DNA from 2 places in the Cupriavidus sp. P-10 genome. Region 2 is predicted to be linked to the other one. Evidence: riboswitches for the same ligand, from Rfam matches in the RefSeq annotation. Region 2 holds a riboswitch; the other holds the start of a gene.
What was found. Region 2 has a riboswitch for glycine ahead of gcvT (glycine cleavage system aminomethyltransferase GcvT). Riboswitches for the same ligand answer to the same signal wherever they lie in the genome.

Region 1 (4,210 bases), on a different replicon from region 2:
TCAAGTACGCCTCGATCTACGACAGCTTCACCATCACCGTGCTGATGCAGCTGGAAGACCTGGGCTTCTGCAAGAAGGGCGAGGGCGGCAAGTTCGTGGCCGACGGCAACCTGATCTCGGGCGTCGGCAAGCTGCCGTTCAATACCGATGGCGGCGGCCTGTGCAACAACCACCCGGCCAACCGCGGCGGCATCACCAAGGTGATCGAGGCGGTGCGCCAGTTGCGCGGCGAAGCGCATCCGGCGGTGCAGGTGAAGAACTGCGACCTGGCGCTGGCGCAAGGCACCGGCGGCTACCTGGGCTCGCGCCACGGCAGCGCCACCCTGATCCTCGAGCGCGAATAATGAACGATCGCCGGAGCAACTGACATGACGACCCCACACACTCCCATGGCCTACAAGGCCCCGGACGAACAGCCCGACAACGTCGAGTTCTGGCAGGCCGCGCGCGAAGGCCGCCTGCTGGTCAAGCACTGCCAGTCGTGCGGCAAGACGCACTGGTATCCGCGCACGCTGTGCCCGTTCTGCATGGGCGATACGGTCTGGAAGACCGCCAGCGGCCGTGGCACCATCTACTCGTACAGCGTCACGCGCAAGGCTGGCCCGCAGCCGTTCTGCATTGCCTATGTGAAGCTCGACGAGGGCGTGACCATGATGACCCATATCGTCGATTGCGATCTCGATGAGGTCCGCATCGGGCAGAAGGTGAAGGTCAAGTTCGCGCCCAGCGTGGACGGCGCGCCAGTGCCGGTGTTTGCGCCGGCCTGAGTAGTTCACGGCGGGCGGTGGCGCTTCACTCCGTGAAGGCTTACGCCCTCTCCCCCACCCCTCTCCCGCAGGCGAGGGGAGCGTATGCGGAGGGTAGTAGCAAGCTCGAACGCCTTCGCCCGCGATGGTTTTCTCCCTCTCCCGGCCCCTCTCCCGCTCGCGGGAGAGGGGCTGGGGGAGAGGGCCGGCGCTGGCAATAGCGACGCGCTTAACACGCGATCTCAAGCCTTGGCAATTGCCAGCGAACCCACGCCCGGCATCTTCGGCTCAAGCAGCGCCTGCGCCACCACCCCGGCCACCATATCCGCCGTCACCGCTGACAACGTCCAGCCAAGGTGCCCGTGCCCGGTGTTGTAGAAGATGCAGCGCGCCCGCCCGCGGCCCACGCGCGGCAGCATGTCGGGCAGCATCGGCCGCAGCCCCGCCCATGGCACCACGCTGCGCGTGCTGACGCCCGGGAAGCACTGCTGCACCCATTCCACCAGCGGCCGGATGCGGTCGGCGCGGATGTCGCGGTTGAAGCCGTTGAACTCAGCGGTGCCGGCCACGCGGAAGCGGTCGTCGCCGAGGCGGCTGGTGACCAGCTTGGTCTCGTCGTCGAGCAGGCTGACGGTTGGCGCCGCGGCGCGGCTGGCGGCGTCGTCCAGGTTGACGGTGATGGAATAGCCCTTGACCGGATAGATGTTGACGCGGTCGCCCAGCCCGGCGGCCAGCGCGCGGCTCACGGTACCGGCGCAGATCACCGCGCCATCGAAGGTCGAGGTGGTGCTTTCCGCGCCTTCCTGAACCGTGACGCGGGCGCTGCGGCCATCGGTGGTGACATTGCGCACGTCCTCGCCGTAGCGGCAGCGCACGCCCATGCGTTCGATGGCGGCGGCCAGGCCGCTGGTGAACTTGTGGATATCGCCGGTCGAATCGCTTTCGGTGAAATAACCGCCGTAGTACGTGCCGGCCAGCGTCGGCTCGATCGCGCGCATTTCCGCCGGCGTCACCGCCCGGCGCTCCAGCCCGCCCTGTGCCAGCAGCGCCGAGACGCGGCCCGCATGCTCGAAACCGGCCTTGTCGCGGTAGATATGCAGGATGCCTTCGCGCTTGTGGTCAAAGTCGATGCCTTCCTGCGCCGCCCACGCGAACAGGTGCTCGCGCGCCGCGATGGCCAGGCGCGCGGTCTCGATGGTGTTGCGTCGGTAGTGCGGGATCGAGGCAATGAACCCGGCGAACCAGCTCAGCTTGTGCCAGTTCGGGCGCGGGTTCACCAGCAGCGGCGCATCGCTGCGCAGCATCCACTTCAGGCCCTTGATGATGGTGGACCAGTGCGTCCAGACCTCGGCGTTGGAGGCGGACAGCTGTCCGCCGTTGGCGAACGAGGTTTCCATCGCGGCGTAGCGGTGCCGCTCGAACAGGGTGACGGAGAATCCGCGCCGGGCGAGCGCGTAGGCCGTGGTGACACCGGTGATGCCACCGCCGATGACGGCGATTGTCTTCATGATCTGGCAGTCCAGAAACGTCGGGATTGGAGCCCGTACGCGACATGCGTAGCGGACGCCCCCTCTGTTCCTGACCTGAGAGATTCACGACAGTCACCGGGGTGCCGGTAGTACCGGTGGCGAGGGCCGCTTGCTCCTTCGGTATGCCGGCTGACGATGGCGGCATTCTTCAGAGTGCTGTGACGCGTGATACCGGTCCTTTTGCCTGAGAGTTTCCGGGGCGGTTGCTCCTTCGGCGCTGTCCGCGGCGGCTGCCGCCGGATCAGTCTCTCCCAGCATCACGTTGGCGCGAACGCCAATCCGGGCAAATCTAGAGACAAAGGCCGCATGTGGGTATGCGGGTAAACGCGTATAGAACTTGATGCCCCCGCATGGGCGGTCGAGTCACTTCCGTTCTGGCGCGGCGCTATGTCGCACTGCGGCAATCCATCCCGCCACCTAGAATGTCAGCACTCGCTACGCGGAGGAAGTGCGCCGTACCACGAGCCGGATACGGCGCACCGGTCGGGCGAGCCAGAAGAACAGAAAAGGTATTTCAGTGACAAGAAATCGGATTGCGCTGGCCGCTTCGGCCGCGCTGATGGGCCCCGGCATCGCCGGCGCGCAGGCGGATGGACCCGTCAGCGCGCCGCAACCGTTGCAGGAAGTCGTGGTCTCGGCCAGGACCGAGCGCGGCGAAACGCCCGCCACGCCGCCCAATACGCCATCGCCCGCCTACGGCATCAGCGCCGCGCGCATGGCGGACTTCAACGTCGTCAACACCGAAGACGCGCTCAAGTACGCGCCCAACCTCGCCGTGCGCAAGCGCTTCATCGGCGATATGAATTCGATCATCTCGGTGCGCAGCACCAGCTCGCGCCAGTCGGCGCGCGGGCTGGTCTATGCCGACGGCCTGCTGCTGTCCAACCTGCTGGGCTCCGATTTCACCTTCCCGCCGCGCTGGTCGCTGGTCAATGCCGCCGAGATCGAGCGCGTAGACGTGCTGTATGGCCCGTATTCGGCGCTGTACCCCGGCAACTCGCTGGGCGCGACCGTGCTGATCAGCACGCGCACGCCGGAGAAGTTCGAAGGCGATGCCAGCGTGCAGCTGTTCACGCAGCGCTTCAACCTGTATGGCACGCACGACAATTTCAACGGCGTGCACGCCAACGCCTACGTAGGCGACCGCGTCGGACCGTTTTCGTGGCTGGTCAGCGTCGATCGGCAGGACAGCAAGAGCCAGCCGCTGAGCTTCTATACCGCGGCGCGTTCGAACGTGCGCGCCAGCTCGGCCGACAAGCCGGTCACCGGCGCCTATTTCGACCAGGACCAGACCGGCGCCGATCGCACCGTGATGGGCGTCAACAGCGAGGGCGTCACGCATACCGTGCAGGACCAGCTCAAGGTCAAGCTCGGCTACGACATCACCAATACGTTGCAGGCGCAGTTTACTGCCGCCTACTGGCAGCAGGACCGCTCCAGCACCACCGCCAGCTACCTGCGCGATGCCAACGGCAACGTGGTGTCGAGCGGCCCGGTCAATATCGGCGGCTTCCGCTACGTGATCCCCGCCAACGCGTTTGCGCCGAGCAACGGCGAAGACGCGCGCTGGCTGTATGGCCTGTCGCTGCGCACGCGCAACGAGACCGGGTGGAACTTCTCCGGCGTGGCGTCATTGTTCGACGTCAGCAAGGACATCAGCCGCACCGCCAGTACTGCGGGCAATGGCCCGGGCACGGTGACCTATGGCGACGGCACCGGCTGGCGCACGCTCGACCTGAAGGCCGACTACCGCCCGCAGCAGCTCAAGGGCGGCCACTGGGTCACCTTCGGCTACCACTACGACAACTACCGGCTCAGCAACACCACCTACAACACCTCGGACTGGCAGGCAGGCACCATCTCCGCCTTCAACAACGCCTTTGCCGGCAAGACCGAGACGCAGGCGCTGTATGCGCAGGACGCGTGGTACTTCGC
Region 2 (4,210 bases):
AGGGGATGCGCTCGCGGCGCAGGATCTGCTCGAACAACCTCGCCTGGTGGTTGCCGCGGTACAGGATGGCGTAGTCGCGGAACTGCGCGCGGCGCTCGAACTTGTGCGCGGACAGGCGGAACACCACCGACTCGGCCTCGTGCTCCTCGTCGTTCATCGGGTGGATGGCAATGGGGTCGCCCATGCCGTGCTCGCTCCACAGCTTCTTGTCGAACAGCTTGGGATTGTTGGCGATGACCGCGTTTGCCGCCTCGAGGATGCGCACCGTGGAGCGATAGTTCTGCTCCAGCTTGATGACCTTGAGGTTGGGGAAATCTGTCTGCAGCCCGCGCAGGTTATCCAGCGTGGCGCCGCGCCAGCCGTAGATGGCCTGGTCGTCGTCGCCCACCGCGGTAAAGGCCGGCGCGCGCAGGTGCGAGCCGCCCGCCAGCAGCTTGAGCAACTGGTACTGGCAGGCGTTGGTGTCCTGGTATTCGTCGACCAGGAAGTAGCGCAGCCGGTTCTGCCACTTGAGCTGTACCGCTTCATTGCGCGCGAACAGTTCCGCGGGCAGGCGGATCAGGTCGTCGAAGTCGACCGCCTGGTAGGCATGCAGCGTGGCGACGTAGTTGCGGTAGACCAGCGCGGCCTGGTGCTCGTCGGCATTGGCGGCCTGCGCGATGGCGGCCTCCGGATCGATCATGCCGTTTTTCCACAGCGATATCGTGCTCTGCACGCCGCGAATCAGCTTCTTGTCGGTGGTGCCGAGCTGCTCCTGGATCAGGCCGAAGCAGTCGTCCGAATCCATGATCGAGAACTGCGGCTTCAGGCCGACGTGCTCCGCCTCCATGCGCAGGATCTGCACGCCCAGCGAGTGGAAGGTACAGACCGTCAGCTGCTTGAGCGGGATGCGCTTGCCTTCGCGCGTGGTCTTGCCTTCCATCAGCTTGCCGATGCGCTCCTGCATCTCCTTGGCGGCCTTGTTGGTGAAGGTGACGGCGGCGATATGGCGCGGCTCGAAGCCTTTGTCCTCGATCAGGTGCGCGATCTTCTGCGTGATGACGCGGGTCTTGCCGGAGCCCGCCCCGGCCAGCACCAGGCAGGGGCCGTCCAGGTAGCGGACGGCTTCGGATTGGGCGGAATTCAGGCCGTGGCTCATGTGAAAGGCGCTCGGGAAATGAAGCGGAATGGGGCGAATGAATGGGGCGAAGGAATGGGGCGTACGAGGCGCGCGCCATGGGCAGCACACGTGCCCGGCGGCAAAGCTCTCGATGCTAACACGCTGGGCCTGGCCGGTCAGTCAGCGCCTGCCGCATCGTCGGCCCTCGTTGTGTCACTGGCGTAACACTTCGTAAAGGCCGGAGCCAATGAACGTGCACCAGGCTCTAACTGTTATGTCCAGGCGTGTCCCGGACATGCAATATCCATCACTCGGAGCCAACAATGAAAACCCTGCAGACATTGACCAAAGTGACCCTGATCGGCGCGATGGTCGCGGCATTCGCCGGTTGCGCGGACATGACCCCGAAGCAACGCAACACCGCCATCGGCGCGGGTGCGGGCGCCGTGGGCGGCGCCGTCCTGACCGAGGGCAGCGCACTGGGTACGCTGGGCGGCGCGGCCGTGGGCGGCGTGATCGGTAATGTCGTGACCGACGACAAGAAAAAGTAAGCCTCTCGCCAGACCCGGCTTCACGCCCCTGGCGGCGGGGCGCAGGAACGGGTACAGCCGCCGGGCGGCCGTCCGGCTTGGTTTGACAAAGGCCGGGGCCTCCCGTACATTGCGCGCATCCGACCGGGAGAGCGCGCAGAACTGCGCCGCCGAAGGGGTATCACCCGAAAACTCTCAGGCACCACGGACCGTTCGGATCGGCATGCAACATGCACACGATGCATGCCGCACTCTGGAGAGCGGCACCCGCCATTCGTGGCGAGCGTGCCCACCGAAGGGGCGCGCGAGGATGGGGTTCAACGAATCCGCCTCGTAATCTCTCAGGTATCGAGGACAGAGGGGTCATCCGCCGCAGCGGATTGCTTGCCTATTGGCATGGCGATCGTTGCGGCGGATGACCCTTTTTTGTTTTCGCAACCCGACATTGCCCCCGAGGATTCCATGACGCTCCAGGCCACGCCCCTCAACGCCATCCACCGCGCCCTCGGCGCCCGCATGGTCGACTTCGGCGGCTGGGACATGCCGGTCAACTACGGCTCCCAGATCGAAGAGCACAACGCCGTGCGCACCGACGCCGGCATGTTCGACGTGTCGCATATGTGCGTGGTCGATCTCAACGGCCCCAATACCCGCACCTTCCTGCGCGGCCTGCTGGCCAACAACGTCGACAAGCTGCAGACGCCCGGCAAGGCGCTGTACTCGTGCATGCTGGACGAGAAAGGCGGTGTCATCGATGACCTGATCGTCTATTTCTTTGCCGAGGACCGTTTCCGCCTGGTGGTCAACGCCGGCACCGCGGTCGGCGATATCGACTGGATCCGCGCGCGCAATGACGCCACCGGCAGCGGCGTGACCATCACCCCGCGTCGTGAAGACGTCGCGCCCGCGGGCGTGCAGCCGCTGGCGATCGTCGCAGTCCAGGGCCCTGACGCCCGCGCCAAGGTGTGGAGCACGTTCCCGTCGACCCAACCTTCCGATGCGCTCAAGCCCTTCAACGCTGTCGTGGTCCAGGATCCCGCCCTGGGCGAGGTCATGGTCGCGCGCACCGGCTACACCGGCGAAGACGGTTTCGAGCTGGTGGTGCCGGCCGCAAGCGTCGCCGGCCTGTGGGAAAAGCTGAATGCCGCGGGCGTGCGCCCGGCCGGCCTGGGCGCGCGCGACACGCTACGCCTGGAAGCCGGCATGAACCTGTACGGCCAGGACATGGACATCAGCACCTCGCCGCTGGACGCCGGCCTGGCCTGGACTGTGGACCTGCAGAGCGAACGCGACTTCACCGGCAAGGGGGCGCTGGCCGCCGCCGGTTCTCGCCAGCAGTTCCTTGGCCTCATCCTGCGTGATAAAGGCGGCGTGCTGCGCGCCCACCAGAAGGTCATCACCCCCGCCGGTGACGGCGAAATCACCAGCGGCACCTTCAGCCCCTCACTGTCGCAATCGATCGCGTTCGCACGCCTGCCGCAAGGCGTGAATGTCGGCGACACGGTGCAGGTGGAGATCCGCGACCGCAAACTCAACGCGACTGTGGTTAAACTGCCGTTTGTGCGTAATGGCAAGGCACTCGTGAGCTAAGGGAAACACCCGCTCACCCAACGGTCGCCCTCGCCTGCCGGCAGCGTTGCCGGGCAGGCATCACCCAACAAGAAACAGATCTGAATCCGGAGAACCTTCATGAATTTCCCCGCCGACCTCAAATACACCGAATCGCATGAGTGGGTGCGCGTCGAAGCCGACGGCACGCTCACCATCGGCATCACCGACCACGCACAGGACGCATTGGGCGACATCGTCTTCCTGGAACTGCCCGAAGTGGGCAAGTCGGTCGGTGCCGGCGACGCGCTGGCAGTGGTCGAATCGGTGAAGGCCGCTTCCGACATCTATGCCCCGGTGGCCGGCGAAGTGATCGCCGTGAACGAGGCCGCCACGGCCGCGCCGGAAAGCGTCAACGCCAACGCCTTCGACGCCTGGCTGTTCAAGCTCAAGCCGGCCAACAGCGACGACGTCAACGGCCTGATGTCGGCCGACGCGTACAAGGCCAGCGTCGGCGCCTGATCGACACACAGCATTTGCAGCGCCGCGGCACGGCTGACCACCTGCCGCAGCGCTCCCCACGAGGTTCTTGCCAATGAACGCCCCGCTTCCCATGAACGCCGCCCAAGGTAACCGGCCCACGCTGGCCGAACTGGAGGCGCGCGACGCCTTCGCCGCCCGCCATATCGGCCCCGATACCGCCGAACAGCAGCACATGCTGAAGGTGCTCGGCTACGACAGCCGCGCCGCGCTGATCGACGCCGTGATCCCCGCCGCCATCCGCCGCCGCGACGGCATGCCGATGGGCGAGTTCACCGAGCCGCTGAACGAAGAAGCCGCGCTGGCCAGGCTGCGCGGCCTGGCGCGCAAGAACCGCGTGCTGAAGAGCTTTATCGGGCAGGGCTACTACAACACCGTCACGCCCGCGGTCGTGCTGCGCAATATCTTCGAGAACCCGGCCTGGTATACCGCCTACACGCCCTACCAGCCGGAAATCTCGCAGGGCCGCCTGGAAGCCATGCTGAACTTCCAG

Region 1: it holds a riboswitch for glycine, as region 2 does, so the genes downstream of both, CTP10_RS18615 (D-amino acid dehydrogenase) here and gcvT (glycine cleavage system aminomethyltransferase GcvT) in region 2, are expected to answer to the same signal.

The regions. Positions count from the first base shown of each region.
Region 1 is NZ_AP025171.1:318,236-322,445, forward strand. It holds gene CTP10_RS18605 (thiolase domain-containing protein) at 1-344, shown strand, start outside; gene CTP10_RS18610 (Zn-ribbon domain-containing OB-fold protein) at 369-767, shown strand; gene CTP10_RS18615 (D-amino acid dehydrogenase) at 989-2,254, opposite strand; glycine riboswitch at 2,309-2,437, opposite strand; glycine riboswitch at 2,438-2,539, opposite strand; gene CTP10_RS18620 (TonB-dependent receptor) at 2,793-4,210, shown strand, end outside.
Region 2 is NZ_AP025170.1:3,560,687-3,564,896, forward strand. It holds gene CTP10_RS16485 (UvrD-helicase domain-containing protein) at 1-1,138, opposite strand, end outside; gene CTP10_RS16490 (glycine zipper 2TM domain-containing protein) at 1,423-1,650, shown strand; glycine riboswitch at 1,765-1,851, shown strand; glycine riboswitch at 1,873-1,997, shown strand; gene gcvT (glycine cleavage system aminomethyltransferase GcvT) at 2,092-3,219, shown strand; gene gcvH (glycine cleavage system protein GcvH) at 3,319-3,699, shown strand; gene gcvP (aminomethyl-transferring glycine dehydrogenase) at 3,773-4,210, shown strand, end outside.